3 regions of the Geothermobacter hydrogeniphilus genome follow, and region 2 is predicted to be linked to each of the others. Evidence: riboswitches for the same ligand, from Rfam matches in the RefSeq annotation. Region 2 holds a riboswitch; each other region holds the start of a gene.
The links. Region 2 has a riboswitch for cobalamin ahead of B5V00_RS15600 (TonB-dependent receptor plug domain-containing protein). Riboswitches for the same ligand answer to the same signal wherever they lie in the genome.
Positions count from the first base shown of each region.

Region 1: linked by a shared signal. The riboswitch ahead of B5V00_RS08440 (cob(I)yrinic acid a,c-diamide adenosyltransferase) and the one ahead of B5V00_RS15600 (TonB-dependent receptor plug domain-containing protein) in region 2 are both predicted to bind cobalamin.
Region 3: linked by a shared signal. The riboswitch ahead of B5V00_RS05095 (sirohydrochlorin cobaltochelatase) and the one ahead of B5V00_RS15600 (TonB-dependent receptor plug domain-containing protein) in region 2 are both predicted to bind cobalamin.

Region 1 is NZ_NAAD01000009.1:35,793-46,335, forward strand. It holds gene B5V00_RS08400 (methyl-accepting chemotaxis protein) at 1-1,788, opposite strand, end outside; gene B5V00_RS08405 (methyl-accepting chemotaxis protein) at 2,134-3,972, opposite strand; gene B5V00_RS08410 (thiol-disulfide oxidoreductase DCC family protein) at 4,096-4,482, shown strand; gene B5V00_RS08420 (ferritin) at 4,861-5,370, opposite strand; gene B5V00_RS08425 (hypothetical protein) at 5,526-5,981, opposite strand; gene yihA (ribosome biogenesis GTP-binding protein YihA/YsxC) at 6,507-7,109, shown strand; gene B5V00_RS08435 (SemiSWEET family sugar transporter) at 7,106-7,360, shown strand; cobalamin riboswitch at 7,417-7,547, shown strand; cobalamin riboswitch at 7,628-7,747, shown strand; gene B5V00_RS08440 (cob(I)yrinic acid a,c-diamide adenosyltransferase) at 7,857-8,387, shown strand; gene cobU (bifunctional adenosylcobinamide kinase/adenosylcobinamide-phosphate guanylyltransferase) at 8,387-8,908, shown strand; gene cobT (nicotinate-nucleotide--dimethylbenzimidazole phosphoribosyltransferase) at 9,098-10,159, shown strand; gene cobS (adenosylcobinamide-GDP ribazoletransferase) at 10,156-10,543, shown strand, end outside.
Region 2 is NZ_NAAD01000030.1:17,919-28,461, forward strand. It holds gene ileS (isoleucine--tRNA ligase) at 1-2,001, shown strand, start outside; gene lspA (signal peptidase II) at 1,994-2,500, shown strand; gene B5V00_RS17655 (entericidin EcnAB) at 2,544-2,648, shown strand; tRNA gene B5V00_RS15585 (tRNA-Pro) at 2,757-2,833, shown strand; gene B5V00_RS15590 (YeiH family protein) at 3,132-4,064, opposite strand; gene B5V00_RS15595 (LysR family transcriptional regulator) at 4,203-5,114, shown strand; cobalamin riboswitch at 5,148-5,349, shown strand; gene B5V00_RS15600 (TonB-dependent receptor plug domain-containing protein) at 5,576-7,360, shown strand; gene B5V00_RS15605 (ABC transporter substrate-binding protein) at 7,990-8,889, shown strand; gene B5V00_RS15610 (FecCD family ABC transporter permease) at 8,886-9,881, shown strand; gene B5V00_RS15615 (ABC transporter ATP-binding protein) at 9,878-10,543, shown strand, end outside.
Region 3 is NZ_NAAD01000004.1:123,764-134,306, forward strand. It holds gene B5V00_RS05075 (ABC transporter ATP-binding protein) at 1-61, opposite strand, end outside; gene B5V00_RS05080 (FecCD family ABC transporter permease) at 54-1,004, opposite strand; gene B5V00_RS05085 (ABC transporter permease) at 1,001-1,741, opposite strand; gene B5V00_RS05090 (ABC transporter ATP-binding protein) at 1,735-2,592, opposite strand; cobalamin riboswitch at 2,688-2,870, opposite strand; cobalamin riboswitch at 2,966-3,153, shown strand; gene B5V00_RS05095 (sirohydrochlorin cobaltochelatase) at 3,274-4,254, shown strand; gene B5V00_RS05100 (NADH-quinone oxidoreductase subunit N) at 4,326-5,744, opposite strand; gene B5V00_RS05105 (complex I subunit 4 family protein) at 5,741-7,234, opposite strand; gene nuoL (NADH-quinone oxidoreductase subunit L) at 7,327-9,192, opposite strand; gene nuoK (NADH-quinone oxidoreductase subunit NuoK) at 9,189-9,494, opposite strand; gene B5V00_RS05120 (NADH-quinone oxidoreductase subunit J family protein) at 9,491-10,012, opposite strand; gene nuoI (NADH-quinone oxidoreductase subunit NuoI) at 10,210-10,543, opposite strand, start outside.

The sequences.
Region 1 (10,543 bases), on a different contig from region 2:
GGCGATCATCTCCTCTCCTCGGGGAGCGGCGGATCCCCCCCCCCAGTTTCCGTTTCCCGCAGCGGGCTGCGGCGGACGGGGAGGGGCTGCCGCCGGAATCGTGCTCGGGGCTGCAGTCATGGCATGCTGTTTGAGCTTGAAGCGGGAGAGCATGTTGTGGAGCTGGGCGGCCTGGCTGGAGAGTTCTTCGCTGGCGGCCGCGCCTTCTTCGGCGTTGGCGGTGTTCTGTTGGGTGACCTGGTCGATCTGGGCCAGCCCCTGGTTGACCTGGGCGATGCCCTGCGCCTGTTCGTTGGAGGCGGCGGCGATCTCCGAAACCAGGTTTGAAACCTTGGTAACACCGTCGACGATCTTGCCCAGGGCCTCGGCGGTCTGACCGGCGATGTGGCTGCCGCGCTCAGTCAGGTCGACGGATCCTTCGATCAACTCGGCGGTTTCCCTTGCCGCCCGGGCGCTGCGCGCGGCCAGGTTGCGGACCTCTTCGGCAACCACCGCGAAGCCTTTGCCGTGCTGGCCGGCGCGGGCCGCCTCGACGGCGGCGTTGAGGGCCAGCAGGTTGGTCTGGAAGGCGATTTCGTCGATCACCTTGATGATTTTGGAAATATTCTGGCCGGCGTCGGCGATTTCACCCATGGCCGAAACCATCTCCTGCATCTGCTGATTGCCCTTTTCAGCTGCCGCCTGGGCTTCATCGGAGAGTCGATTGGCCTGGTCGGCATTTTCGGCGTTCTGCCGGGTCTGGGAGGACATTTCATTCATCGAGGCGGATATTTCCTCCAGCGACGCGGCCGATTCGGTGGCCCCCTGCGACAGGGACTGGCTGGAATCGGAAACCTGACTCGCCCCGGCGGCGATCTGTTCACCGGAACTCTGGATATCGAGCATCACCCGGTTGAGATCCTGTTCCAGCTTCTGCAGCGCCCCGCGTACCACGTCCTGGCTATCGCGTGGTTCGATGCTGAAGGTCAGGTCACCGGTTGCCAGTCGTTGCAGGGATGCGACCACTTCGTTCTGCAGTGAGTCGGCAAAAGCGTCCATCGCCCTGGCCATGCGTCCCATCTCATCCTTGCGGTCCATGTTCAGACGGCGGTCAAGATGTCCCTTCTCCATTTCTTCGATCATCTCCACCGTCTGGTGGAGGGGATGGGAAACATGGCGGGCGAGGAACCAGACCAGTGCCGCGGAGACCAGCAGGGAGAATCCCAGGACCCCGATCACCGACCAGAAAGCGGCCGCGATCCGGCTCTGAATGTCATCCAGGTAGACCCCGGCACCGACGATCCAGCCCCAGTCCGGATGCCGGCGGACATAGGAGAGCTTGTCGACCGGTTTGTCGTGGCCGGGTTTGGCCCACTGGTACTCGACGAACCCGGCGCCGTCTTTGGCGGTGACATTGACCATCTCCTTGAACAGGTAGACGCCGTTGGGGTCTTTGACGGCGGACATGTCCTTGCCTTCAAGTTGCGGCTTGATCGGGTGCATGACGATTTTCGGGGTCGTGTCGTTGATCCAGAAATAACTGCCGTTCCCGAACCTGAGAGCCCTGATGGCGCTCTTGGCCAGCATCTGCGCTTCGCTGCGGGAGAGGTCTTCGCCGACGCTCCTGCTGTAATGGTCAATGATGCCCCAGGCGGTGTCGACCGCCGCGACCAGTTGTTCGCGGCTGCCTTCATAGAGCTGGTCGCGGTACTGGCCGTAGAGCCAGAACGAGCTGGCGGTGAAGATCAGAATCAGGATGCCGGTGACCAGGTAGATTTTCTTGCCGATGTTCAGGTTCGCCAGATTCATAATGATTTTTTCCTTCCTGCTGATGACTGCTTTGGGTCAGTTCCCGGAGGCACAATTGAATAAAGACACATAGCGTTTACGGGATGTCCGCATCTGTTGCCGGTTCCTGCGAAGGGGGTTGCGGCGATTTTGTCGCCATGCGTTTCGGGTGCTTTACGTCAAGACCGACGACACTGCTTTTGAGGACAGTTGCGGGTTGGTTACACAATTATTATCGGAGGCGGTGATGGTCGGCTTTAGATCAATAGTTAGAAAAAACACCCATGTGCAACAGCTAATAATGTCTGGGGTGGGGTGTGACAAGGAGGCCCCCCGGCGGATTACCGGGGGGCAGAAGATTCCAGATCAGTATTTTCCGAACTCACTGTCATCCAGGGCGATCATCTGTTGAGGCGGGTCATTCATCTGTTCCCAGCCGCTGTCCGTGGCACCTGTCCCGGATGGAGCCGGGGTTTGTTGTTTCGCGAGAGGAGATGGCAGAAAAGTTCCTGTGACTTCGCCGCCGCTGTTTTTCAGGGTGAAGCGGCTGAGCATCTGCCGCAGCTGGGCGGCCTGGCTGGAGAGTTCCTCGCTGGCGGCGGCGCTTTGTTCGGCGTTGGCGGTGTTCTGCTGGGTGACCTGGTCGATCTGGGTCAGCCCCTGGTTGACCTGGCTGATCCCCTGGGCCTGTTCGTTGGAGGCGACGGCGATTTCCGCCACCAGGTCGGAGACCTTGGTGATCCCCTGGACGATTTCACCGAGCGCTTCGGCGGTCTGGTTGGCGATGCCGCTGCCTTTTTCGGTCAGGTTGACCGATCCCTCGATCAGTTCGGCGGTTTCGCGGGCCGCCTTGGCGCTGCGCCCGGCGAGGTTGCGGACCTCCTCGGCGACCACCGCGAAGCCCTTGCCGTGCTGGCCGGCGCGAGCTGCCTCGACGGCAGCATTGAGGGCCAGCAGGTTGGTCTGGAAGGCGATTTCGTCGATCACCTTGATGATCTTGCTGATGTTCTGCCCCGCCTCGGCGATCTCGGCCATGGCGTTGACCATTTCCTGCATCTGGGCGTTGCCCTTTTCGGCGGCGTTCTGGGCTTCGTCGGAGAGCCTGTTGGCCTGTCCGGCATTCTCGGCGTTCTGCTTGATCTGGCCGGTCATCTCGTTCAACGAGGCGGTGATCTCTTCCAGTGACGAGGCCGACTCGGTGGCTCCCTGCGACAGGGACTGGCTGGCGTCGGAGACCTGGGCGCTGCCGGCGGCGATCTGCTCGCCGGCGACGTGGATTTTTGCCAACACGCCGTTGAGGTCGTCGGCCAGTTTCTTCAGGCTGGTGCGGAACTGGTCCTTTTCATCGCGTGGCACGACCTCGAAGGTCAGGTCGCCGTCAGCCAGCTTCTTCAGGTTGGCGACCATTTCGTTCTGGATCGAGTCGGCAAAGGCATCCATGGTTCTGGCGACTTCGCCGATTTCATCATTACGCTGCAGGTTGAGACGCATGTCGAGATGTCCATTTTCGAGTTTGCGGATCATCTCGACAAGTTTCCGGGTGGGGACGGTGAGATTGCGGGTCATGAAAAAACCGCAGATACACATCGCCAGCAGCGCCAGCAGGCCGCACAAGATCATGGCCCATTGTTTCTGGCGGACAAAAGAGTCCATTTCTGCCGGGGTCGCTTCAAGTTTTTGATTCGCCGCGGTGGAGATGGAAAAGGCAGTTTCGATCAGATCCCGGATCGGTCCCTTGTATTTTTTGATGGCATTGTTGCCGGCGGCCGGATCGCTGATTTCTCCGGACTTCATCATGCTCCAGACGCGGTGAATTCCTTCCCGGTAAGCAGCGGCGCCATTTTTCATCTTGGTGACCGCCTGGCGTTGAGCCGGGTCTTCAATCAGGCTGCTCAATTGTTCCAGGTGACGGTTCAGCCTGGTAAAGGTTTTATCCCATTTTGCCTGGTAGGACGCGACTTTGTCCGGATTCGAGACATTAAAAAAGCTGTCCTTTTCATAACGGCGCAGCCCGAGGCTGTCGACGGTGACGGCCGCGGCGGTGGCGGCGATCATGCCGTCCCTGGCAATCGCGGTATCAGCCTTGGCCCCCAGTCTGGAAATACCGAAGAAACCGATGCCGGTGGTGACTGCCAGTAACAGGGCGAAGATTGTCAGGACGATGAAAAACTGGATACCGATTCTGAAATTCTTGAGCGAAACCATATCTAATTCCCCCTTCAGACCAAGGATTGCCCTGGGCCGGATGTGTTAAACTCTTTACAGTTTAACCTGTTGCCCTTATCGACATCCCGTTCAAGCTCCTTAAGAAAAAAATAATTTTCGCCTATGCCGACCGTTCCCGGAGACAAGAATACCGAATTGATTATTTTCTACGATGGTTCCTGCGGACACTGCGCGCGGGCAATCTCCCGCTACCGTCGGCTGGCGCCGAGTGGGCGGTTTCAATGTGTCGATGTCAGCGGTGACCACTTCTGTGCCGGAGATTATGGTCGGGAGTTGGGCAAGTTTATGGCCCAGATGCACGTGCGGGACAAGGTCGGGGGCTGGCACCGGGGGATCGACGCGCTGCTGCTGATCTGGGCATTGCTGCCCGGATGGCGTTACCGGTGGCTTTGCCGAATTCTGCGCCGCCCCGGTTTCCATACCCTGGCCGACATCGGTTATCGGACCTTTGCGGCCAACCGGCATCGCTGGTCCGGCCATGGGAGATGAACCCCGACCATGGGATCAGGCAAAAACAAAAACCCCGCCATTCCGGCGGGGTTTTCATCACAGGTGACCTGCTGAAGAGGGCGTCCGGCAACCAGGTTTCGTCCCTTGTACCAATGGTGGCCCCAGGAAGTGCGCTTCAGGCTTCCCACTGCATCGGCGGGCCTGCACACCACGCCTTGCCGGAGGCGGGACTGTTACGCAAGCTGACGAACCGGCTGGCCGAGGACGCCGTCTCCAGCATGTCATTGGTCCTGCTTGACCATCTTTTCGACTGAAGCCGGTAGATGGTTTAGGGATAAAAAAAGGCCGCCGATGGATTTCGGCGGCCGGTTCTGAAAATTCTTGAATTGCTGAGAGTTGTCTGGTCCGATTTCGGGCTCAGGCCGGTGCCGGGGCAACGAAAGTGCGCGCGCCAAGCTCCTCGTCGAGTCGCAGCAGGCCATTGCCGTCATCGCCGATGCGTTCCAGCTTGCGCAGGATCAGGCCGAAGTTGGATTCCTCCTCAACCTGCTCGGTGACAAACCACTGCAGGAAAATCTGTGCTGCGTGGTTGCCCTCATCCCTGGCCAGATCCATCAGTTTGTTGATGCTGGCGGTGACGAACCGTTCATGTTCGAGACTGTACTGGAAAGCGGCCAGCGGGGAGTCGAAACCGTTCTGCGGTGCGTCGAAGCCGCGCAGGTCGGTGCGACCGCCGGCCTCGGTGATGAAGTTGAAGAATTTTTCGCCATGGGTCAACTCTTCCAGGGCCTGGATACGCATCCAGGAGGCGATGCCGGGCAGGTCCTCGGATTCGAAATATCCCGCGATGGCCAGATAGAGATAGGCCGAATAGAATTCATTTTTCATCTGCTCGTTGAGAGCGCCCTGCAGTTTGTCGCTGAGCATGCCAGCCTCCTTTTGGGAATGAGATGGGGATGAACTCATGTATATCATGGGGTCGGTCCCTTGCCAACCGCGGGGCTGATTCCATGAATCTCAGAAAAACAAAAAGGGCGGAACCGGTCGGTTCCGCCCTGAAAAGGATTTTTGATCAGGAGGTGTTACTTGGTATCGGCGAAAATAATCTGTTTCAGCCCGTCCAGCGGCAGGTTCTCACTGCCGAGTTCGAGGGTGAAGGGATTGCGGTAGGTATAGGTGATGAATGTGCAGTCACAGTCAGAGGGCAGAAAAGCATCACGAAGGATGAATTTCTTGCCGTCCGATTTGCGGGTCAGTTCGATCTGCCCGGAGCTGATTTCGTTGCCCGACATGCTGTAATTGACCTTGGGGCTGTCGAGAAAGAGAATTTCCGACACGGTTTCCAGGGGGACTTCAATCGGGGTTCCATTCCACCAGCCTTTGACCAGGGTGCGGTCGATCTGGAAGAAGCTGACTTCCTGTCCGTCCAGGGTGATGCATTTGCCGGGCCGGGCGTCGGCCGCCAGCGAAACACCCACCTGAAGGGACACCAGCATGACGGCAACGGCAAGCAAGCGTACCCACTTAGCAACTTTCATTTCAGATCATCTCCTTAACTGCGATGTTCAAAGGAATTCGTACCCTCGTCAGGGTTATTTCAGGCCGGTAAGGACCGGCGACAATCGGCAGTATGACCGGGGGGAACCGTGTGCCCGGGCGGTTCCCGGGTGATCGCTCCGGCATCCTGCTGCGGGAACAAACTGTCCCGGAAGGCGCTGATGCCGGAAAATCTCTGTATGCTTAGCAATTCCGCAAAAAAAAATCAATGATTTTTCACTCTTTGTACCGACCCCGGGAGTGAGACCCAAATCCACCGGCAATTTCGGGATTCGGCTGTCGTTACGGCTGAATCTGCTTCGTTGCCTTCACCGCTTCGGTGCTCAACGTAGCTCGGCTACGTCTACGCCCGAGTCGGCGCGGCGCCTCGCATCTCCACCAGTTCCGCCACCCTCGGTCCACAAAACAGCCGGTGGATTTGGGTGGGACTGAATCGCTTGTAGCCGCGCCGGGCGCCGTGCTACAGTCCGCCCGGAGAGAGCGTCAACCCGTAATCGGAGCCGACCATGCACATCCGTTCTGCCGAATTTATCCAGAGTGCCACCCGACCGGGCAACTACCCGCCCGAGCAGGGTCCGGAGATCGCTTTTGCCGGGCGTTCCAACGTCGGCAAGAGCAGCCTGATCAACAACCTGGTCGGTCGCCGCAAGCTGGTGCGCACCTCGCGGACACCGGGCCGGACCCAGTTGCTCAATTTCTTCCGCATCAACGACCAGTTCTGTATGGTCGACCTGCCGGGCTACGGGTTTGCCAAGGTGCCGCCGGAGGTGAAAAAAGCTTGGGGGCCGATGGTGCATACCTACCTCGCACAGCGTGCCAGCCTGCGCGGCGTGGTCTGGCTGCTCGACTGCCGCCGGGTTCCCAACGACGAGGACCTGCAGCTGCTTGACTGGCTGGAGGAGTTGCAGATTCCGACCATCCCGGTGATCACCAAGATCGACAAGGTCAAGCGCAGCCAACGGCTGAAACAGCTCAAACCGATTCTGGCGACGACCGGGCTGCCGGCCGATGCCTTCAGTTCCTTCTCGGCCCTGTCCGGGGAGGGGCGCGAGGATGTCTGGGAGCGGATCGTCGAGGCTCTTGGCCTGGATGGCGAGGTCGGGGAATGAACGGCTACCAGTGGATCGGGCTGATCGGCGGACTGATGGTCGCCTTCGGTTTCGTGCCGCAGATCATCAAGGTTCTCCGTACCCGCTCGACCCACGACCTGTCACTCTTCATGTTGTTGATCATCTTCATCGGCGGTCTTTTCTACACCACCTATGCCTTTCTCGCCGGTGACCCGGTGTTTATCATCATCAACCTGTTGGCGACCGGCAATACTCTGCTGCTGCTGATACTCAAGCTCATCTACCGCTGAATCCGGGTGAATCCGTTGACACCGGTCGTACCCCTCTGTTAGTTATGGACGCCTGACATAACCTGGGTGTCCGCCGTAGAGATTACGGCGGAAGAATAGGGAAGAGGGTGCAAGTCCCTCGCTGCCCCGCAACTGTGAACGGTGACGAACGCCGCTAGTACCCAGTACCCCATAATACTTATCGTATTCTGCTGGTTTATTTGCCGCGCCGACTACGTTGCACTTTTCAGTTGCATAGCTACGGCTATGTAACTGAAAGTGCGCCTTGCCGGCTCGCCAAATCCCGGCGCAATCTTACGAAGTTTTACGAGGTACTGGGTACCAGAGCCACTGCCGGAGAAATCCGGTGGGAAGGCGCGGCCGGAGGATGATCCGTAAGCCAGGAGACCTGCCCGGATGCAGATGGATGCTGGATTTTTCGCGGGAGAGGTCCGGGCAGCGCCAGCCACAGATGGCAGCGGACCCCGGACCCCTTTGACAGGTGCGGGGTTTTTTCATGTCGGCAGACAGGGTTGGACTGCTGCAGGTCTATACCGGGGACGGCAAGGGCAAGACGACCGCCGCCACCGGTCTGCTGGTGCGCGCCCTCGGCCAGGGGCTGCGGACACTGCTGGTGCGTTTCCTCAAACCGGCCGTACCGCGTTCGGGTGAGTTGATCATTCTGGAGCAACAGACCGGACTTGAAATTATCGATGCCGCCAAAGGGGTGATCGGCCGGCAGGTCGATCCTGAAGAGATGCGGGCCAATGTCACCGCAACCTTCGACCTTGCCGCGCAGCGACTGCGGACCGGTGATATCGAGCTGGTGGTGTTCGATGAGATTCATGGCTGTCTCAATCGCGGCTACCTCGATTTCGAGCGGTTCGCCGGTTTCCTCGATCAGCGGCCGGCCGCCCTGGAGGTGGTCTGCACCGGGAGACGGGCTCCCGTGGAACTGCTTGAACGTGCCGACCTGGTCACCTGTATGCAACTGGTAAAACACCCACACGAACAGGGGATCAAAGCCCGAAAGGGGATAGAATACTGATGTCGCGCCTGGTTTTTATTACCGGCGGGGCGCGTTCGGGCAAGAGCAGTTATGCCCAGCGGCGCTGCGAGGAACTGCCGGGGACATTGCTCTATGTCGCCACCGCCCGGGTTGAGGACGCGGAGATGGCGGAGCGCGTCACCCTGCATCAGCAGCAGCGGGGTGAACGCTGGGCGCTGCTGGAGGAGCCGCTTGATCTGTCTGCCCGGCTGCCCGATGTCACCCCGGGCCGCTCGGCAGTGCTGCTCGACTGTTTGACTCTGTGGCTGACCAACCAGCTGTTCGCTGCCGGCGAACAGCCCGTTCCGGTGATCGCCGCGGCGGAGCAGTTGATCGAAACCCTGCGTCGACTGGATATCCCGGTCTTCGTCGTCAGCAACGAAGTGGGCAGCGGCATTGTCCCCGACAATGCCCTGGCGCGCACCTTTCGTGACCTCGCCGGCAGGGTCAACCAGCTTTTCGCCGCATCAGCGGACGAGGCCTGGTTGCTGGCCAGCGGATTGCCGCTGCGATTGAAATAACCCTGACCTGAATCAGTGAGTTTCTGCTGGATGGAGAATGCAAGTGCCTGGTCTGCATGAGATTTTCAGAAATCTGCAGCGCACCCACAGGTTCGCTGGTGATTTTTGGGGAGCTCAGGCAGGTCAATGACTTGTGCTGTCCGCCGACAAGGAGCTCACTGATTCAGGTCTGAATCAGGAGAATGTTTCATGCCGTCAATTGATCTTCATACCGCCCTCGACCGCATCAAGCCGGTCGCTGATGAGAAACTCGCTGAGGCCCAGGCGCGTATCGACAGCCAGGCCAAGCCGCAGGGGTCCCTCGGCCGGTTGGAGGAATTCGCCCGCCGTTATGTTGCCATCACCGGTCGCGACAATATTCGCAGGAAGGTTGTTTTCACGTTTGCCGGTGACCACGGCGTGGTCGCCGAAGGGGTCAGCGCCTTCCCCGCCGAGGTGACCCCGCAGATGGTTCTCAATTTCATTGACGGCGGTGCCGCCATCAATGCCCTGGCGCGACACGCCGGTGCCGAAGTGATTGTCGTCGACATGGGCGTCAATTACGACTTTCCGCCGCTGGACGGCCTGCTGCAGAAAAAGGTCGCCAGGGGCACCGCCAACCTTGCTGAAGGTCCGGCGATGAGCCGTGAACAGGCTGTCGCGTCCCTCGTGACCGGCATCGAGCTGGCCTTTTCCTGTGCCGAGGACGGCATCGACCTGGTCGGTACCGGCGATATGGGGATCGGCAACACCACCCCTTCATCGGCGATTCTCGCTGCGTTTTCCGGGCTGCCGGTTGAAGACCTGACCCATCGCGGCACCGGCATTGATGATGCTGGCCTGGCGCGCAAGCTCTCCGCCATCCGTCGTGGTCTGGAGATCAACAGGCCTGATTCCGGAGACCCCGTCGACGTGCTGGCCAAGGTCGGCGGTTTCGAGATCGGCGGTATCGCCGGACTGGTGCTGGGGTGTGCCGCGGCCGGTCTGCCGGTCGTGGTCGACGGCTTCATTTCAACCGCCGGGGCGCTGATTGCTTCGGAGTTGCATCCTTCGGTCAGGGATTACATTTTCGCCGCCCACCAGTCGGTGGAGATCGGCCACAGGCACATGCTGCAGCGTATCGGTCAGCAGCCGATCCTCGATCTTGATCTGCGGCTCGGTGAAGGGACCGGCGGCGCGCTGGCGATGAGCCTGATCGAGGGGGCGCTGCGCGCCTATCGGGAAATCCGCACCTTCGATGATGCCGGGGTATCGGCAGGGGGCGATCGGTGAAACGGGAGTGGGATGATTTCCGCGTCGCGGCCGGGTTCCTGACCGTGCTGCCGACGGTGCGCGAACTGGACATGCCTCCAGAGAGGCTGGCGCGCAGCATGGGACTGTTCCCGGCGGTCGGCCTGGCCATGGGACTCGGCCTGGTGATTATCGACTGGCTGCTCGGCGCCCTGATTCCGCGGCCGGTACTTGACGGCCTGCTGGTACTGGTGCTGATCCTCGTTACCGGGGCGCTGCATCTTGACGGTATCGCCGACCTGGTCGATGGTCTCGCCGGCGGTCGCGGTGATCGTGAGCGTACCCTGGACATCATGAAGGACAGCCGGGTCGGGGCGATGGCGGTGGTCGGGGTGGTGATGCTGCTGCTGCTCAAGTACCTGAGCC
Region 2 (10,543 bases):
GAAAGCGGCGACGAGCTGCTGGTGCTGGCCGAGGGGCTGAGGCAGAACGTCATGCAGGCCCTCGGGCGCGAGGACGGCAAGGTGATTGCCACCTTCGATGCCGGCCTCTTCGAACGCCAGACCTGTCGCCATCCCCTCTACGCACGCGACTCGCTGATCATCCTCGGCGACCATGTCACCCTGGAGGCGGGCACCGGCTGCGTCCACACCGCCCCCGGACACGGCATGGACGACTACATCGTCGGCCTCAAGTACGGTCTTGAGGTCTACAACCCGGTCGACGACTACGGACGCTACCGCGACGACCTCGAGCTGTTCGGCGGCATGAAGGTCGCCGAGGCCAACGGCGCCGTCAACGACAAGCTGAACGAGGTCGGCGCCCTGCTGCAGGCCTCGAACATCTCCCACAGCTACCCGCACTGCTGGCGCTGCAAGAAGCCGATCATCTTCCGCGCCACCGAGCAGTGGTTCATCTCGATGGAGGCCAACGAGCTGCGGCAGAAGGCGTTGACCGCCATCGACCAGGTCGAGTGGATCCCCCACTGGGGCCGCGACCGGATCTACAACATGATCGAGAACCGCCCCGACTGGTGCATCAGCCGCCAGCGCAGCTGGGGGGTGCCGATCACCGCCTGCTACTGCAGCAAGTGCGGCCATGCCCTGGCCGACGGCAGAACCATGCACCACATCGCCGACCAGTTCGAAGAGGGCGGCTCGGATATCTGGTTCGAGAAGGAGGCGAGCGAGCTGCTGCCGGAAGGGACCGTCTGCCCCGAATGCGGCGGCGATGAGTTCCGCAAGGAAACCGACATTCTCGACGTCTGGTTCGACTCCGGCGTCTCCCAGGCGGCGGTGGTCGAACCGCATCCGCAACTGCAGTACCCGGCGGATCTCTACCTGGAAGGGTCCGATCAGCACCGCGGCTGGTTCCACAGCAGCCTGCTGGCCGCGCTCGGCGCCCGCGACCGGGTGCCCTACAAGGCGGTCCTGACTCACGGTTTCGTCCTCGACCAGAACGGCCGGCCGATGTCGAAGTCAGCCGGCAACGTCATCGCCCCGGAGAAGGTCATCAAGCAGTACGGCGCCGAGATCCTGCGTCTCTGGGTCGCCACCCAGGATTACCGCGATGACAACCGGGTCGGTGACGACATCCTCAAGCAGGTCTCCGAGGCCTACCGGCGCATCCGCAACACCGCCCGCTACATCCTCGGCAATATCCACGATTTTGACCCGGAGACGGACCTGGTCGCCACCGACGACATGCTCGAAATCGACCGCTGGGCGCTGTCGCGGCTGGCAGCGCTGACCGAGCGAATGAAGCGCGCCTACGACGAATACCAGTTCCACGTTCTCTACCATGCGGTTCACAACTTCTGCAGCGTCGACCTCAGCTCTTTCTACCTCGACGTGCTCAAGGACCGGCTCTACACCGCCCCGGCCAAGAGCCTTGAGCGGCGCAGCGCCCAGACGGCCATGTACCGCATCCTCGATGCGATGACCCGCTGGATCGCCCCGGTACTCTCCTTCACCGCCGACGAAATCTGGACCGAGCTGCCGGGCGAGCGGGAAGAAAGCGTCCACCTGGCTGAATTTCCGGCGAGTTTCGACGAGTTGCGGAATCTTGATCTGGAAGAACGCTACAGCCGCCTGCTGCAGCTGCGTTCGGCCATCTCCAAAGCCCTGGAGGAAGCCCGCAACGCCAAGCTGATCGGCCATTCCCTCGATGCCCGGGTGACCCTCGCCGCGGCAACCGGTCCCTGGCGCAAACTGGCCGAGGACTACCGAAATGAACTGGCCACCCTGTGCATCGTTTCCCAGGCGGAGCTGGTGGAAGAGTTGACCGACGGCAAGGCCAGTGACGAGATCCCGGAACTGGTTATCCGCATCGACAAGGCGGAGGGTGAAAAATGCGAGCGTTGCTGGAACTACAGTCAAAGCGTCGGCGAGGAAGAAGCCCGGCCGACCGTCTGCCGGCGTTGCCGTGAAGCCCTGGATGCCTGACGTGCCGCTGCGCTATCGCATCCTGGTCGGCATCAGCCTGCCGCTGCTGCTGCTTGATCAATGGATCAAGTTCTACATCGACCGCAGCTTCGCGCTCTACGAGTCGGTGCAGGTGATCAAGAACTTTTTCAACATTACCTACGTGCGCAATCGCGGCGCGGCCTTCGGCATGCTGGCCGACAGTTCACTGCGCATGCCGCTGTTCATTATCATCGCCATCGTTGCCGGCGGGGCCATTCTCTTTTACCTGCATCGCATGACCGATGAGCAGAAGCTCGGCGCCACCGCCCTGGCGCTGATCTTCTCCGGCGCCATCGGCAACCTGGTCGACCGCATCCGCCTCGGCGAAGTGATCGACTTTCTTGACGCCCACTGGTACGGTCACCACTGGCCGGCCTTCAACATCGCCGACTCGGCCATCACCGTCGGGGTCGGACTGCTGATACTGGACATGTGGCGGGAGGATCGCAGGAAGAAGCGTGAGGACGCTGCCGACTGACCGCCTGCTGAAATTGATCGACATGCCAAGGAGGGATTCATCCATGAAACGCCTGATCGCCTCGGGCCTGCTCATCCTGCTTCTGGCCCTGACCGGCTGCGAGTGCCTCAGCGGCCTCGGCCGTGACATGCAGAAAGCCGGAAACTAGGTCGAACACGAAGCGGATAAACATAAATAGGGGCATTGACAACGCCCCGCGAAAAGAGTATAAACCGTTCTGCCGTACCGACAGGGTACGGTCTGGAAGAAGACGTGTCGGGGCGTAGCGCAGTCTGGTAGCGCACCTGCTTCGGGAGTAGGGGGTCGGAGGTTCAAATCCTCTCGCCCCGACCATTCTTCTTTCCAAAAGCACTTCCCAACCGGGAGGTGCTTTTTGGATTTGAGGGGCTTGAGAGAGGATTTGAAGCGGAGCGAGCGCTGACTGAATGTCAGAGGAGCAGCCAGGGATGGCTGCGGCAGCGAGTGCAGGGGAGCCGACGCAGGTTTGACCGGGAAGGTCGAACCGTAGTGGGCAAATCCTCTCGCCCCGACCATTCTTCTGCAAAAAATTCAAAACAGCCCCACCCCCGAAAAGGGAATGGGGCTGTTTAATTTTACTTCCCGTCGAGAGACCCTGCCGCAGTTCCCCCCTTCACCCAATCACCCCGTTCATGATCGCCGCCAGGGTCAGGCCGGCGGCCAGCAGCCAGAGGCTGACCCCCTGGGCCAGGGGACGGATACCGACATTTTTCAGAATCTCCCGGGTCAGCCCGGCACCGATCAGGAACAGGGTGACCACCAGCGCCTGCCTGGCGATGCCGGCCAGGTTCCCCCAGAGCGAGGCGAACTGCGGCAACAGGGTACGGACCCCGGCGGCAACGATAAAACCGACAATGAACAGCGGTACCCTGGCCTTTCCCCCGGACTTGCTCATCCAGGCCGCGCCCATCACAAAGGGCACGATCCAGATCGCCCGGGTCAGCTTGACCGTGGTACCGGTTGCCAGCGCGGCCTGGCCATAGGCGGCCGCGGCGCCGACGACACTGCTCGTGTCATGGATCGCCAGCCCGGCCCAGATGCCGAACTGGTGCTGGCTGAGATGCAGCAGGTGGCCGAAGAACGGGAACACCAGCAGGGCCACCGAATTCAGGGTGAAGACCGTCGCCAGCGCCAGCGCCGCTTCATCATCCCGAGCCTTGATCACCGGCGACATGGCGGCGATGGCGCTGCCGCCGCAGATGGCGGTGCCGAAGGCGATCAACGCCGAGGTGTTTTTCTCGGTCCGGAAAAAACGCCCCAGCAGCAGGCCGACCAGCAGGGTCAGGGTAATGCCGATGATCGAATAGACGATCGAACTGCGACCGACCTGCCATACCTGCCCGAGGCTGAGACCGAAACCGAGACCGACCACCGAGATCTGCAGCAATTTGCGACTCCAGTCCGCTGACATTTCAGGCCAGGGATTGCCGAGCAGCAGGCTGAACAGGATTCCGGCAATCAGGGCATGGGCGGTACTGATCATCGGCAGGGCACAGACCGCCAGCAGGGCCAGGAAGAGAATTCTTTTCACATTGGCTGTCGTCATCCGACATCACTCCTTGGCATCTTTTCTTCCATTGAACAAACAATCTTCTTCGGCTGTAAAAAAAATAGGCTTCCCCTTATCCTAAGTCCAATATATATTTCTTTAGAGAAATATCAGTTAAATTGATAAGGAGTCCCGATGGCCATCACCCTCAGGCAACTGGAAGTGTTCGTCGCGGTGGCGCAGGAAGGCAATGTCACGCGCGCCGCCGAGGCGTTACGGATCTCGCAGTCGGCGGTCAGCATGTCGCTGGCCGAGCTGGAACGGCTGCTGGGAGAGAAGCTGTTCGATCGGCGGGGGAAACGTCTGCTGGTCAATGACCAGGGGCGGGTGATGATCCCCAAGGCGGTGGATGTGCTTGCCCGCGTGACAGAAATCGAAACCACTTTCAGCGGTCCCGACGACCGGCTCGCGGGCCTGCTGAGGATCGGCGCCAGTTCCACCATCGGCAACTACCTGATGCCGAGGATACTGGGAGACTTCACCGCGGAACATGCTGAAGCCCGGCTCTCCCTGGATGTCGGCAACACCGAACAGATCGTCCAGGAACTGCTGCATTTCAACATCGACATCGGCTTCATCGAGGGGTTCTGTCACCAGACGACGATCGAAACCATCCCCTGGCGCCAGGACCACCTGGCGATCCACGCCGGCGCCGACCACCCGCTGGCCAAAAAGAGGAACATCTCTGTCGATGACCTGATGGCGGCCCGCTGGATCCTGAGAGAGCAGGGATCAGGCACCCGGGAAGTGTTTGAAACGGCGCTGGCGGGAAAACTGGGGAACATCCGCGTTTACCTGGAGTTGGGCAACACCGAGGCGATCAAGGAGGCGGTGGAGGCGGGGCTCGGCATCAGCTGCCTATCCCTGCTGGCAACCCGCAGGGCCCGCCGGAGCGGCGCCCTGGTGGCGCTGCAGACCCCGTTCCTTGACCTGCGGCGCAACTTCTACCTGCTGCTGCACGGCGAAAAATACCGCACCAGGCTGCTGCGACGGTTCATGGCCTTCTGCGCCCCGGCGGACAACAGCTCAACCTCGTTTTCTCCTTGACAGCGGCCCTCCTTCCACCGTATTGATTTGACACAATTTTGTCTGTCCACCGGTGCCCGAGAGGGCCGTGACGCTGACTTAAATCGGCGTCACGAGGGAAGTGGGGTGCAAATCCCCCGCGGACCCGCCGCTGTAAGCGAGGACGAAGGGCCGATAGACCACTGATCCCCGAGGATCGGGAAGGCGGCCCGGAGGATGATTCGTGAGCCAGAAGACCTGCCGGCCGGACCCCCCACAGGAACCTCCCCGGGATGGGAGGGTGGATAAAGCGGCCCTTCAAAAACGAGAAGCCCGTGCCCTCTGCAACGAGTGCGCGGGCTTCTGCTGTTTTTGCCCTTTTTTTACTCTCTTCACAACCCAGGGACCAGCCCTGCGCCGGTGCGTCGGTCATCGGCCGGGAATCAAGCAGGAGGAACCATTTGATGAAGAGAAGTTGTCTTGCCCTGGCGCTCGGACTAAGCATGCTGAGCTCTACCCCGGTCCCGGTTCGCGCCGCGACCCTCGACCCGGTGGTGGTCACCGCAACCCGCAGCGCCCGGCCAAAATCACAGCTGGCGGCCTCGGTGACGGTGATCACCGCTGATCAGATTGCCGCCACCGGTGCCACCCGCCTCGATGAAGTACTGCGCAATGCCGTCGGCCTGCAGACCACCAGCAGCGGCCCGGCCGGCGCCATTGCCACCCCGAGCATTCGCGGTTCGGAAGGCGCCCAGGTGCTGGTGCTGCTCGACGGCATCCGCCTCAATTCACCGCAGAACGGCCAGTTCAACCTCAGCAACCTGCCGGTAGCACTGAGCGAGATCGAGCGGATCGAAGTCCTGCGCGGACCGGCCTCGGCCCTCTACGGCACCAACGCCCTGGCCGGGGTCATCCAGATCTTCACCCGCACGCCCGATACGGAACCGCAAACCACGCTGAGCTGGAGCGAAGGCCGTTTCGAAACCCGCGACCTGAGTTTTTCCACCACCCGCAGAAAAGACAACATGCGCTACCGCCTCGGCGCCGGGCTGGACCGCTCGCAGGGCTACCGGACCAACTCCGACCTCGACCAGACCAACCTGGAGGGGATGCTCGGCTTCGATCTCGGCGGCGGTTACGACCTCAGCCTGTCAGGCTTCTATCTCGACAAGGAGAACGGCGTACCGGGTTCGACCGCCTGGCCCAGCCCGCAGGCCCGGCAACAGGACAAAAACACCCTCGCCGCCCTGACCCTGACCGGCCCGGCCGGTCCCCTGGCAATCACCCTCCGGCAAAGCTATGAACGGCGCCGCAACGACTACCGGGATCCGGGCGGCTGGACCCCGGTCGACGACACCCATATCGTTGAAACCTTCGGCACCGAGTTGTCGGCCGCCTGGCAGAGAGGTGCGCACAATATCCTGTTCGGCGGCGACTTCTACGATGACAAGCTTGACTCCACCGCCAGCGGCAACCACGATGAGAACCGCTGGTCGCTGTTCGGTCAGGACCAGATCGAAATAACCTCCCGGCTCAGCCTGCTGCTGGGCCTGCGCTACGATGCCCACTCCGAGTTCAACAATGAGTTGAGCCCGCGGGCCGCGGCCCTCTTCTCGCTGACCGAGAGCACCCGCCTGCGGGCCTCGGTCAGCCGTGCCTTCCGTGCCCCGACCCTCAATGACAGATACTGGCCGGCAACCAGCTTCGCCAGGGGAAATCCCGACCTCGATCCGGAAACCGCCTGGGAATATGAACTGGCCCTCGATCAGCAACTGGGCGACCGCGGCGAGCTCACTCTGGCGGCCTTCCGGCGTGACGCCAAGGATCTCATCGACTGGCGCGCTGACAGCAGTTTCGTCTGGAGCCCCGTCAACGTCAACGAAGCCCGCATCTGGGGCGCCGAAATGGAGCTTGACCTGCAACTCTGCGAACTGCTGAAAAGCGGCGCCAACTACACCTACCTCTATCCCAAGGACCGCGCCACCGACCGTTTCCTCGACAACAAGGCCCGCCACCAGGTCCATCTCTTCCTGGAAGTCGGTCCGGTCAAGGAAGCCCGGCTGCGCCTTGACGGCCGCTATCTGAAGTACTATGCCGACGCCACCCGCGACGGGACCGGCTACGTGGTGCTGGATGCCAGCTTCTCCCGGCCCTTCGTCCTCGACAACGGCATCACCTTCGACGCCCGGATTACGCTGAAGAACCTGCTGGACAAGGATTACGAGGAAAACAGCGGCTATCCGATGCCGCCGAGGGAACTGTTCGCCGGCATCACCACCTATTTTTGAGGGAGGGAAGACGGTGGTGCCGGGGCGGTCGATACCCGTTTCGGCCGCCTTGGAACGTTAGGGGGCTGATATGCCGCCACGGGGGGTACGGTATATTCTTTCGGGTTTTCATGGTTCCCCTGTGTAGCCCGTTTGTTTGCCACCCTGCGCAGACAGGTTCACGTACCACCACTGCCGGGCGTGGCCACGGAAGCGCTGCAGGTTTCGTCATCTGTATGGTTGCAAGGGGCAGTGTCCATGCCCGCCGCAGGCGATGGCCCTTTTCTGCTTCCTCTTTTGGGCCAGCAAAAGAGGAAGGCGGCGGGCGGGGCCGCGACCCCGCGGGGTACTGCGAGGGCGGTTGAGACGCACCCGTCTGCGGCGTTGCACTCAGCCTTCAACGGTAGTGCTGGGGGAGGGATAGAACCTTCCTCCCGTGGAAGCCACTGAACGGAGGGGACGACCGGCGGAAACAGAGACATGAATGTCTGAGGCGCTGGCGGGCGCCCCCGCCGGTTTGGGGTTTTGGGGTGGCACTGGAGGGGCGTCCGGCGGACGCCCCCCCGGTATTTACAGCATCATTTTACACACCCCCCCGTTTCCGCATATAATAATCCCCCCGGATGGACCGGGAAAAAACCGAGGTCTTCGTGAAGCACATCCTCTCCCTCAGCCTGCTGCTCTGTTTTCTCCTTTCGCCGCTCACGGCCGGGGCCGCGGTCTGGACCGATGCCATGGGGCGCCGGGTCGAAATCCCGGACCACCCGCGGCGCATCGTTTCGCTGGTGCCGGCGGTGACCGAGATCCTCTTTGCCCTCAAGCTTGATGACCAAATCGTCGGTGTCACCCGCTTCTGCGACTGGCCGCCGGCCGCACTGGCCAAACCGAAGGTCGGCGGCTATTCCAACCCCAACCTCGAAGCGGTGCTGCTGCGGCAGCCCGACCTGGTCTTCATCTCCGCCGACTCCGCCAGCCCCGCCCTGCTGACGCGAATGGAAGGACTCGGCCTGACCGTCTATGTCGTCTACCCGCGCGGCATCAAACAGACCATCACCATGATCCGCAATATCGGCCGGGTCACCGGCGCGGCATCCCGCGGCGAACAACTGGCCGGGAAACTGGCGACCACCGTCGCCCGGGTCGAAAAAGCGGTGGCCGGGCTGCCCCGCCCCCGGGTGCTGTTCTGCGTCATGACCCGACCTTTGACCGTGGCCGGCCCCGGGACCCTGGTCGGCGACCTGATCGAGGCGGCCGGCGGTGAAAATGTCGTGGCCGCCGGTGTCAGCCGTTATCCGACCTGGGGCAGCGAGGCGCTGCTGCTGGCCGACCCGGATCTGATCGTGGTCTCTCCGCATCCCGGCACCCCCAACCCGGCCGACCTGTTCTCGACCTGGCCGGAGTTGACGGCGGTGAAAACCGGTCGCGTTGTCAGCGTCAACCCCGACTGGGTCCATCGCCCCGGACCACGCCTCGGCCTCGGGCTGACCGCCCTGGCGGCAGCCTTTCATCATCTCAACCCCGCCTCGCTGCGGGTGGAGGAACGGCCATGAAGTCCCGCTCTACCCTCGGCTGGCTGCCGATCCTGACAGCCGCCCTGGCGGTTGCCCTGCTGCTGTCGCTGCTGGCCGGTTCGCTCACCCTCTCACCGGCGGAACTGCTGGCGGTGCTGCTGGGACGGGCGGAATCACCGACCCATGCCGCCATCGTCCTGAAAATCCGCCTGCCACGGGCATTGCTGGCAGCGCTGGTCGGTGCCGCCCTCGGCGCTTCAGGGAGCGCGTTCCAGGCAGTGCTGCGTAATCCCCTGGCCGATCCTTATATCCTCGGTGTCTCCGGCGGCGCCGCCCTCGGCGCGGTGGCGGCGTTGACTCTCGGCTTCAGCTCGCCGCTGCTGCTGCCCGCGGCGGCCTTTGCCGGAGCCTGCGGCGCGCTGCTGCTGGTCTACTGGATCGCCCGCGCCCATCGCGGCTCACCCCACACCCTGATCCTCTCCGGGGTGATGGTCGGCAGCCTGGCGTCGGCACTGCTGTTGTTCCTGCTCTGGATGGCGCCCGCCGACCCGGTGCGGACCGCGGTCTTCTGGCTGGCCGGCAACCTCGCCCTGGCCGATGTCGGCTGGCTGCCCTGGGCCGCCCTCTGGACGGGACTCGCCTTCTGCGGTCTCTGGGTCCAGTCCGGCGCCCTCGACCTGCTGACCCAGGGGGAGGAAACCGCCGCTGATCTCGGCCTCGAAGTCGGCCGGGCCCGGCTGCTGCTGTTTGCCGCCGCCGGGGCGCTGACCGCCGCCGCGGTCGCCCTGGCCGGACTGGTCGGTTTCGTCGGCCTGACCGTCCCCCACGTGGCCCGGCTGCTCTGGGGGTCATCCCACCGCCACCTGCTGCCCGCTTCAGCCCTGCTCGGCGCCGCCTTCCTGGTGCTGGCAGACGCCCTGGCGCGGACCCTGCTGGCCCCGGCGGAAATTCCGGTCGGGGTGGTCACCGCCCTGCTCGGCGCGCCCTTCTTCCTCTACCTGCTGCGCCGGCAGCAAGGGAGAGACGAATGATCCGGCTTGAACAGCTGCATTTTTCCTACGGCCGCCGGCCGGTCCTGAAAGGTCTCGATCTGCGGATTGAAGAGGGTGAAATTCTTGCCGTTCTCGGGCCCAACGGCTGCGGCAAATCGACCCTGCTGCGGCTGCTGCGCGGCGTCCTGGAACCGGCGTCCGGAAGGGTTCTCTGGCGGGGGCGGGAGGCCTGTCGACTGGGCCGCAGGGCAATGGCGAAACTGGCGGCGGTGGTCCCCCAGTCACCACAGATTCCCTTTCCCTACCCGGTCGGGGAACTGGTGGCGATGGGACGCTTCGCCCACCGCTCCGGGCTCTCCGTCGCCACCTCCGCCGACCGCAGGGCGGTGGAAAAAGCCCTGGCGCTGACCGATACCCTGCAGCTGGCCGAACGGCCGGTCACCGACCTGAGCGGCGGCGAACTGCAGCGGGTGCTGCTGGCGCGCGCCCTGGCCCAGCAGTCACCGGTGCTGCTGCTCGACGAAGCGACCAGCCATCTCGATCTTGATCACCGGCTGGAAATCGCCGAACTGCTGGTGCGCCTCAACCGGGAACAGGGCACCACCATCATCCAGGTCTCCCACGATCTCGACCTGGCGGCTGAAACCTCCCGGCGCATCCTGCTGCTGGCCGACGACGGCACCCCGGCGGCGCTCGGCACC
Region 3 (10,543 bases), on a different contig from region 2:
CCAGTTCCAGGGTGAACCGTCCCCGTCGGAAGTGCAGCCTGTCGACGCTCAGTTCAGCCATGCCAGAACCTTTCCCGGCGGGTCTGCAGCAGGTAGAGGAAAAACCCGCCGCCGAGCAGGGCGGTGACGATGCCGACCGGCAGTTCGGCACCGCCGGGGATGATGATGCGGGCCAGGGTGTCGGCGGCGGTCAGCAGCAGGGCGCCGAGCAGAGAGGAATAGAAGAGGTTGTGGCGCATGTCGCTGCCGAACAGGCTGCGGGCGATGTGCGGAACGATCAGGCCGACGAAGCCGATGATGCCGGTGTGGCTGACGGCGACGGCGACCAGCAGGGTGGCGATGACAAAGGCAAAGCTGCGCAACCGATGGACGTTGACGCCCAGGGTCTGAGCCGAATGTTCGTCGAGAGCCAGCAGGTTGAGCTGCAGGGCCCGGCGGGTGAACAGCAGGTAGGCGACGGCAAAAACCGTCACACAGACCAGCAGCTTTTCCCAGTCGACGACGAAAAATCCGCCCATCAACCAGAAGACGATCGAGGACAGGGAATCCTCGAAATAATACTTGGAAAAACTGATCACCGCCGAGGCGACGATGTTCATGACAATCCCGGCCAGGATCATGCTTACCGGGTTGATGAAGCCGTCCCTGCGGGCCAGGCGATAGACCAGCAGCAGCCCGCCCAGCCCGGTCAGCAGGGCAACCAGCGGCACCAGCGACAGGGGAATGCCCAGGGCGATGGCGAGGACCGCGCCCAGGGCGGCCGAGGATGCTGCCCCGGTGGTGAAACTGTCGGCCAGGGGATTTTTCAGGGTCAGCTGGTAGACGCTCCCCGACAGGCCGAGCATGGCACCGATCACGGCGCTGAACAGTACCCGCGGCAGCCGCAGTCCGAACAGGATGTCCCGTTCCACCGCCGTCAGATTGAAGGGATGGATGGTTGTCGAACCGAGCAGGCAGGAGCCGATCAGGGTCAGAACGAAGAGGAACCAGAGCAGCCGTTTCATGCCTGCACCCTGGCGACCACCCGGCCGGCGAGCAGAAACAGGCCGACCAGCATGATCAGCAGCACCGGAAACAGCCCGGTTTCGACCGCAGCCCCCGGCAGCAGGGTCGAGCGTATCAGTCGCGTTGAGTAGGTCAGCGGCGAGAGAGCGGCCAGCAGACGAACCGGAAGCGGCATCTGCGCCACCGGAAAGAAGGTGCCGGAGAGAAACATGATCGGCGTGATCAGAAAGGCGTTCATGGTCGCCTGGTCGCTGTGGTTGCGTACCAGCAGGGCGACCACCAGCCCGAGCAGGGCGAAGATGCCGAGGTGCAGCAGCAGCGCCAGCAGAAACAGTGGTCCGAAGTGCAGTTGCACACCGCACAGCAGGCTGTAGCAGGCGATGACCAGCACCGGGATCAGTCCCCTGGTGATACCGTAGCTCATCTCGCCGACCACGATTTCCCAGCGTCGGATCGGTGCCAGCAGGTATTCTTCGAACACCTTGAAGTAGAAGCGGGCGATGTTGATTTCGGTGGCGATGCCGTAACTCTGGTTCATGCTGCTCATGGTCAGCAGCCCCGGCAGCAGAAAGGCCAGGTAGCTCAATCCGTCCACCCGGGCGTTGCTGCCGATGCCGTAGCCGAAGGCGATCAGGAACAGTCCCGGTGAAACGGCAGCCGAGAGTACGGTCTTGACCAGCTTCCTGCGCAGGATCAGGATCTCCCGCAGATAGATGCCCCGGACGCCGTTCAGCATCGTGCCTCCAGCCGTTTGCCGGTCAGGCGCAGAAAGACATCTTCAAGGGTGGTCTCACGGATGCGCACCGACATCTCCAGTTGTTTCAGTCGTTCGAGGGCCGCTTCCCGGGTGGTGAAAAATTCGTTGTCCAGGGACTCTTCCCGGTAGATGTCGAGGACGAAATGACCGGCCTGCTGTTTCAGCTCGGCCGGGGTGCCTTCGGCGATAATCCGTGCCCGATCGATGATCATGACCCGGTCGGCGAGGCTGTCGGCTTCTTCGATATAGTGGGTGGTGAGAAAAACCGTACACTGCTGTTCCTGGTTGATGCGACGCAGAAAGGCCCACATGCGGCGCCGGCTGTGCGGGTCGAGGCCGACCGTCGGTTCGTCGAGAAACAGGATCGTCGGCTTATGGAGCAGGGCGCGGGCGATGACCAGTTTGCGCTTCATGCCGCCGGAGAGTTTGCCGGCCGGGGTGTCGCGTTTTTCGTTCAGGGCGGCGAAGTCGAGGCAGAAATTGATCCGTTCGCTGAGCTCCCGTCCGCCAAGGCCGAACAAACGGCCGTGAACCCGCAGGTTCTCACGGACCGTCAGTTCCTTGTCGAGGTTATTGTGCTGGGGCACGACGCCGATCATTTTTTTGACGGCCAGTCGTCCCGGGTCGAAGTCTTCTCCACGATAACGGATGTGCCCGCGATCCGGAGAGAGCAGCCCGGTCAGCAGATTGATCGTCGTGGTCTTCCCGGCACCGTTGGGGCCGAGAAAGGCGAACAATTCCCCCCGGGCGACCCGGAAGCTGATTCCGTCGACCGCGCGGGTTTTCCCGAATCGGCGGCAGAGGTCGATGACTTCGATTTCAGCTTGCATAGAAATAAAAAAAGGTCCGCACCACCCCGGCAGGGGCGTGCGGACCTTGCGTTTTTAAGATCCGGGCAGTCCACTTTCCCTGAACCCCGGGGAAGAATGTGGCGGGTTCGTTCCGGCAGGTCTTCTGGCTCGCGAATCATCCTCCGGGCCGCCTTCCCGATCGTATTGATCAGTGGCTGTCGGCCCTTCGTCCTCGCTCACAGCGGCGGGTCCGCGGGGGATTTGCACCCCTCTTCCCTATCAAGCCCCGTCGGGGCACCGGCGAACAGGTATTCTCAATGGTCCGCATTTTTAACATGAAGCAGGTGCCGCTGACAAGGCCGGTATCCCGCCGAGTTCGGGTTGTTGACTTAAGTATTCGAGATCGATAAAGTACCTGACATTGGTTTCAGGTGTCCGCTTATCGTGGATGAAAAGGGAACCCGGTGTAAATCCGGGACGGGCCCGCCGCTGTGACCGGGGACGAACGTCGCATGAGAGCCACTGATCAATGCGATCGGGAAGGCGCGACAAGTAGCTTGATCCGGAAGTCAGAAGACCTGCCTGAAACGTTGTTGATTTCCTGTGGCGCAGGCTGTCAACGGCAGCTGGATTCTGGGATACAGACAGGGAAATCCCGGATCAATTATTTTAATTGGTCCGGGATTTTTTTATTCCGGGCCGTAAACACCGGAGGTCCCTATGAAAAAGTCGGTTGTTTTTACGGTCGCCCTTGCTTTTCTTTTGTCCACCCAGATGGTTCAGGCAGCGGAGTATAAAGTTGTGCACAAAAACGGAATTGTTCTGGCAATGTTCGGCACGACGGTTGAACCGGCGCTGCAGGGGCTGCTCAACATCCGGGATAAAATGAAAAAAGCCTATCCCGAGACCCCGGTTCGTTTTGCTTTCACCTCAAACATCATCCGGAAAATCTGGCAGAAAAGGGCTGCCGATCCGGCCTACATCAAGGCCCATCCGAATATCCCGCCGGAGATTCTTCATGTCCAGGGACCGCTGGCCACCATCGCCAATTTCCAGGATGACGGCTATGACACCCTGGTGGTGCAGCCCACCCATATTGCCCCTGCCGAGGAATTTCTTGACCTGACCGCCTATGTGGATGCCCTGGCATCCATTGACACCATCAAGAAAAAATTCAAGCCGTTCAACAAACTGGTTATCGGCCGCCCCATGCTGGGAACGTTCGGGGTTGAACACCCTTATGCCGAAGATATCAAAACAGCAGTCAGGGCGATGCGGGAGGATGTGGACCGGGCAAGAAAAAATGGTGCCGCGCTGGTCTACATGGGCCATGGCAATGATCATTTTCCCTCGGGTGGCTCCTACCTGCAGTTCGAACACGAGATGAACAAGGTTTATCCCGACGTCAAAACCGTCATCGGCACGGTTGAGGGCTACCCGGCAGTCGAGCAGGTCCTGGAGACGTTGAAAAGATCAGGGGTCAAAAAGGTGGTGATCCGAGCCTTTATGATCGTTGCCGGCGATCATGCCACCAATGATATGGCCGGTCCGGAGAAGGATTCATGGAAATCCATCTTTGAAAAAGAAGGGATCGAGGTTCTTCCCTACCTGCACGGCATGGGAGAGAATGACCGGGTCGCGGATATCTTCGTCAGGCACGCTGCTGATGCTGCCGCGGATGCGGGCATTGTCCTGAAATAGAGACCGCCCGGATGCGGGATCATTTTGTTCAACCCGGCGGTTCAACATCCTGTTGAAGCTGCAGACGCCGATCAGGAGGGTAGAATCAGCGCGATCAGGTCGAACAGCGGTCCCGGATAGATGCCGAGCAACAGGATCGCCAGCAGGCAGACGCCCAGCACGGTGTGTTCACTCGCACTGCCCCGGTCGAGACAGAGATCCCGTTCACGGGCGAGAAACATGACGATCACCGGACGCAGGTAGTAGTAGAGCGAAACCAGCGAGGCGAGGATGCCGAGCAGGGCGATGCCGAGGTAGTCGGCCTTGAGGGCGGCGTGGAAGATGTTGAACTTGGCGATGAAACCGGCGGTCGGCGGGATGCCGGCCAGCGACAGCAGGAAGAAGGCCAGCGCGCTGCCGCGCCGCGGGTGGTGATAGCCGAGGCCGCGCAGATCCTTGTAGTTCTGCGGTTCCTCCCCCTGGATGGCGAAGGCGGTCAGCACTCCGAAGGCGCCGAGGTTGGAGAGGGTGTAGACCACCAGGTAGAAGATCACCGCGCTGCGGCCGGTTTCACCTCCGGCCAGCAGGCCGATGGTGACGTAGCCCATGTGGGCGACCGACGAGTAGGCGAGCATCCGCTTGATGTTGTCCTGGCGCAGGGCGCAGAGGGTGCCGAGGATGATCGAGGCGGCGGCCAGCGCCCAGAGCAGCGGTGCCAGCGCTTCCAGTCCCCGGCCGATGCCGAGCATCAGCGCCACCAGGGCGGCGAACACCGCCCCCTTGGACCCGGTCGAGAGCAGGGCCGTGATCGGTGCCGGTGCCCCCTGATAGACGTCCGGGGTCCAGAGATGGAAGGGCACCAGTGAGACCTTGAAACCGGCGGCACAGAGGATCAGCGCCCAGCCGAGCAGGCCCAGGGGGCGCATCCGGTCGCCTTCGAGCAGCGCCTGGTGCATTTCGGCGAAATGGAAGGTTCCGGTTGCCGCGTAGATCAGGGCGATGCCGAAGCTGAGCAGGCCGGTGGCGACGATGCCCATCACCAGGTATTTCAGCCCCGCCTCGGTGCCGCGCGGACAGGTCTTGTCGATGGCGATCAGGATATAGAGCACCAGGGTGAAGGATTCCAGGCCGACCAGCAGACCGACCAGGGAACTGGCCGAAGAAAGCAGCGCCATTCCCGCGGCGGCGAACAGCACCAGGGCCGGATACTCCCCGGCGGGGAAGCGGCGCGCCCGGCCGTAGCGCGGTGAGAGCAGCAGGGTCATCGCCGCCAGCAGGCTCCAGAGAATGGTGAAGAAACGCGCGTAGGGGCCGCTGCTGAACATACCGCCGACTTCGGCCACCGGCGGCGGGCAGCCGCCGGCGGTGAGGGCCGCCAGCAGGGCGATGGCCACGCCGGCGCCGATCAGGGTGTTGCGCCGCGGCCACCAGGCGCCGGCCATCAAGATCGCGGTGGCACCGAGGGCGAGGATCAGCACCGGCAGCAGGGCGAGCAGTTCGGCGCCGCTCATGGCAGACCTCCGTGGGCGGCGACCAGCGGTGCCGCCTGCTCAAGCAGAATTTTTACCGGCAGATGCAGGTGGGCAAGGAAGGTCTCCGGATAGAGCCCGAGCCAGAGAGTGAAGAAGACCAGTGGTGCCAGGGCCACCACTTCCAGGGTGGTCAGGTCGGGCCATGGATGCCCGGGAGGGCGCTCACCCCAGAGCAGTTCCTGGACCATCCGCAGGATGTAGGCGGCGGCGAACACCACCCCGACGACCGCCAGCGCGCCCCACAGGGGCCGGACCTGGAAGGTGCCGGCGAAGACCAGGATCTCACCACTGAAATTGGCCAGTCCCGGCAGGCCGAGGGAGGCCAGGGCGAAGAACAGAAAGAAGCAGGAGAAGATCGGCGCTTCCTTCCACATTCCGCCCAGCTTGGCCAGTTCGCGGGTTCCGGTACGGCGGCGCAGCATCGACACCAGGGCGAACAGGGCGCCGGTGGTCAGCCCGTGACAGAGCATCAGCAGGATCGCTCCCTCCAGGGCCAGCACGTTGGCGGCCGCCAGGCCGAGCATGATCATCCCGAGATGGGAGACCGACGAGTAGGCGATCAGGCGCTTGACATCCCCCTGGATATAGGCGCACCAGGCGGCGTAAAACAGCCCGACCAGGGCCAGAAACGCCAGCAGCGGCAGGCTGGCCGCGGCACTGGCCGGAAACAGCGGGAAGGCGAAACGGAGGATACCGAACACCCCGGTCTTGAGCAGCAGCCCGGCCAGATCGAGGGAGCCGGCCGCCGGGGCGACGGTGTGCGCGTCGGGCAGCCAGGTGTGCAGCGGCACCACCGGCACCTTGACCAGGAAGCCGAGCATGAAACCGGCGTAGAGCCAGGGTTCCCAGGCGCCGCAGTCGGTGTTTCGGAGGGCTTCAAGGGCGAAGCTGTAGTCGCCTGTCTGCCGGCCGTGCAGCAGGTAAAGGCCGATGATCGCCAGCAGCATCAACAGCGAGCCGGCGAGAGTGAAAAGGAAGAACTTGACCGCGGCATAGACCCGCCGACCGTGGCCCCAGATGCCGATCAGGAAGAACATCGGGATCAGCATCACCTCCCAGAAAAGGTAGAAGAGCAGCAGGTCGCTGGCCAGAAAGACGCCGAGAATTCCCGCCTCCATCAGCAACAGCAGGGCGTAGAAGAAGGCCGGGTACTTTTTCTGATGCCAGGAGATCAGCACCGCGATCACCTGCAGGAAGGTGGTCAGCACCACCATCAGCAGGGAAAGACCGTCCATCGCCAGGGTGAAACGCGCTCCGAGCCGCTCGATCCAGGGGTAGTCCTCGCGCAGGTACCAGCCGGCGGCATCCGGCTGCTGGCAGAACGCCCAGACGCACAATGCCAGCATCACCAGCGTGGTCGCCAGGGTGACCGCCCGGCACAGGTCCGGTTTGCGGCGGAAGAGCAGGCAGAGTCCGGTCCCGGCCAGCGGCAGCAGCAACAGCAATGTCAGAGCAGGAAAGGAGGTCACCTTTTAGCGTTTCCCTTTATCAAGAAATTGATCCACAGTCATCTCACATCTCACATCTCACATCTCACATCTCACATCTCACATCTCACATCTCACCCTTTAACCATCTCCAGCAGAAACCAGCCGAGCATCAGGACCAGTCCCCAGGCGAAGCCGTGCAGGTAGGTGCTGATGCGGCCGGTGGCCAGCTGCCGGGTGCGATCACCCTGTTTCTGGGTTGCGCCGGCCAGGCCGTGCAGGGTCGCTTCGATCACCGTCTGGTCGAGGCCCAGGCCGCAGAAGCGGGCGAGGGCCCGAAAAGGCTTCAGCAGGCTCCATTCAACCAGGCGATCGGCCTGCCAGCCGTGCAACAGGAAGCGTTTGTACCAGGCAGGGCGTTCGCCGGGAAAAGAACGATAGAGTCCGACGGCGGCGAACAGGCCGAGAGCGAACAGGCACACGGCGGTCACCGTCAGCGCCAGTTCGGTGGCATGATCGACCAGCGGTTTCGCTTCACTTCCGGTCAGCAGACGATGCAGCAGTTCCTGCCCGCCCCAGGCCGCTGGAAGATTGAACAGTCCGCCGAACAGGCCGAGCAGGGCCAGTGGCGGCAGGGTCCAGCGCATCAGCATCGGCAGCGGATGCGGTTTCCCGGGGCTGCGCGGCGGGCCGGTAAAGACCAGGAAAAAGAGGCGGAAGCTGTAGAAGCTGGTCAGCAGGGCGCTCAGCGTGCCGAGCGCCCAGGCCAGGCGCAGTCCGTTTCCTCCCGCGGCGTACGCGGCTACCAGGATGCCGTCCTTGGAGAAAAAGCCACCGGTCAGCGGTGCTCCCGCCAGGCACAGCAGGCCGGCAAGAAAGAGGACCGTGACCAGGGGGGATTTTTTCGCCATCCCGCCCATCTTGTAGATGTCGTTCTCCTCGTGACAGAGGTGGATGACACAGCCGGCGCCCATGAACAGCAGGGCCTTGAAGAAGGCATGGGTATAAAGGTGGAACATCGCCCCGGAAACGCTTCCGGCGCCGACGGCGATGAACATGTAGCCGATCTGGCTCATGGTCGAGTAGGCCAGCACCCGCTTGATCTCCCGCTGCGCCAGGGCGCAGGTGGCGGCATAGAAGGCGGTCAGTCCGCCGACCAGGGCGATGGCGGTCATGCCGGTCGCCGACAGGGAGACCAGCGGGAACAGCCGGCAGAGCAGGTAGACTCCGGCGGTAACCATGGTTGCGGCATGGATCAGAGCCGAAACCGGGGTCGGCCCGGCCATGGCATCGGGCAGCCAGGTCATCAGCGGCAGCTGGGCGCTCTTACCGCTCGCCCCGGCCAGCAGCAGCAGCACGATGGCGGTGATCGAGGCAGCCGGGAGCTGGCTGGCGAAGGCATTGATTTCGGGAATCCCGAGTTGGCCGGAGGCGGAGAACAGCCACAGCAGAGCGATGGCGAAGAAGACATCCCCGACCCGGGTGACCAGGAAGGCTTTCTGCCCGGCGCGGGCATTCTTCAGCTCGCGATACCAGAAGCCGATCAGGCCGTAGGAACAGAAGCCGACTCCTTCCCAGCCGAGAAACAGCAGCAGCAGATTGTCGGCCAGGACGATAGTCAGCATGGCGAAAACGAACAGGTTGAGCAGGGCGAAGAAGCGCGCCGTATCCTGCTCCTTTTCCATGTAGCCGACCGCGTAGAGGTGGATCAGGGTCGAGACCCCGGTGACCATCAATGTCATTGAGGCGGCCAGCGGGTCGAAGAGGATGCCGAAGTCGGCCCGCAGGTTGCCGCTCGCCAGCCATGTTGCCAGCACTGTGCGGGTTCCTCCGCCGGAGGAGAGGGGCCAGAGCAGGCAGCTGGCGACGAAACTGGCGGCCACCGCGGCCACGGCGATCCAGCCGCGCGCGGCACGCGGGAAACGCATCCCGAAGAGGATGTTGATGCCCGCCCCGATCAGCGGCAGCAGCGGTATCAGGAACAGCAGCTTGGCGTTCATCCCTTCATCTCGTTATAGGCATCGGCATCAAGGGTTCCCTTGCGCCGGTTGAGGTAGACGACCATCGCCAGGGAGATGGAGACCTCGGCCGAGGTCAGCGCCATCAGCAGCACCACCAGCAGCTGACCGTCGATGTTGTGCCAGAAGGCCGAGGCGCCGACCAGCGCCAGGCCGACGGCGTTGATCATCACCTCGACGCCGATCAGGATCATGATCAGGCTGCGCCGCGCCAGCACGCAGGCGAAGCCGAGGCCGAACATCAGCCCGGCGACGATCAGCACATGTTCCAGGGGTACGATCATCGTTCATCTCCCCGGGCCCGGCGGCGGGTACGTTCTCCCCTGCCGACGTAGAAGGCTCCGACCGCCGCGAACAGCAGCTGGAAGGAGACGATTTCCACCGCCAGGGCATATTCCTTGAACAGCCCGTAGCCGAAATCACGCGGTGAAGCATAGAAGTTTGGTCCCCCCGGTCCCGCCTGCGGCTCGGCGGTCATCAGCAGCAGGGTGCAGACGACAATGCTGCCGGACAGCAGGATCACCGGCGCCCAGCGCTGCCAGCCGGGTCCCCTGGCGGCTTCTCCCGGGGTCAGCTCCAGCATCATGATAATGAACAGGAACAGCACCATGATCGCCCCGGCGTAGATGATCACCTCCCAGGCGGCCACCAGCGGCGCCCCGAGAATGAAGAAGATCAGTGCCAGGGCGAAGAAGGCGTGGACCAGGTAGATGACCGCGTGTACCGGGTTTTTCCGGGTGATGGCCATCAGCGTTGCCAGCAGCGCGGCGGCGGAGAGGATGTAGAAAATAGTCGCGATCATAGTATCGTATTCAGCAGTGTCTCCTGATTTTGGGCCACCCGCTCGCTTTGCTCGCTCAAGACACCAAGAACACCAAGGAACCCGTTTGGCTGAGGTGTCCTGAAAAAAACAAAAGCCAGTCCGTGATTAAAACCAAAAAACATTTGAATTTCCGTCCTTCTTGGTGTTCTTGGTGCCTTGGTGGCGGCTTTTCCTTTTCACGGCAGCAGACTCCTCACATCCGCCGCCGGGCGCTCTTCCTCGCCCTGACCGCGCGGGGTGACCACGCCGATACCGGCGTGGCGGTAGAAGTTGTAGTCAGGCTCCTTGCCCGGGCCGTCGATCAGCAGGTCTTCCTTCTCGTAGACCAGGGTCAGGGGATCACGGCGACAGATTTCGTAGTCGGCGGTCATCTGGATGGCGCGGGTCGGGCAGGCCTCGGTACACATGCCGCAGAAGATGCAGCGGGTGAAGTTGATCCGGAACCAGGTTGCATAGCGGCGGCCGTCATCCGCTTCCGCGGCCTGCATCGAGATGCAGTCGACCGGGCAG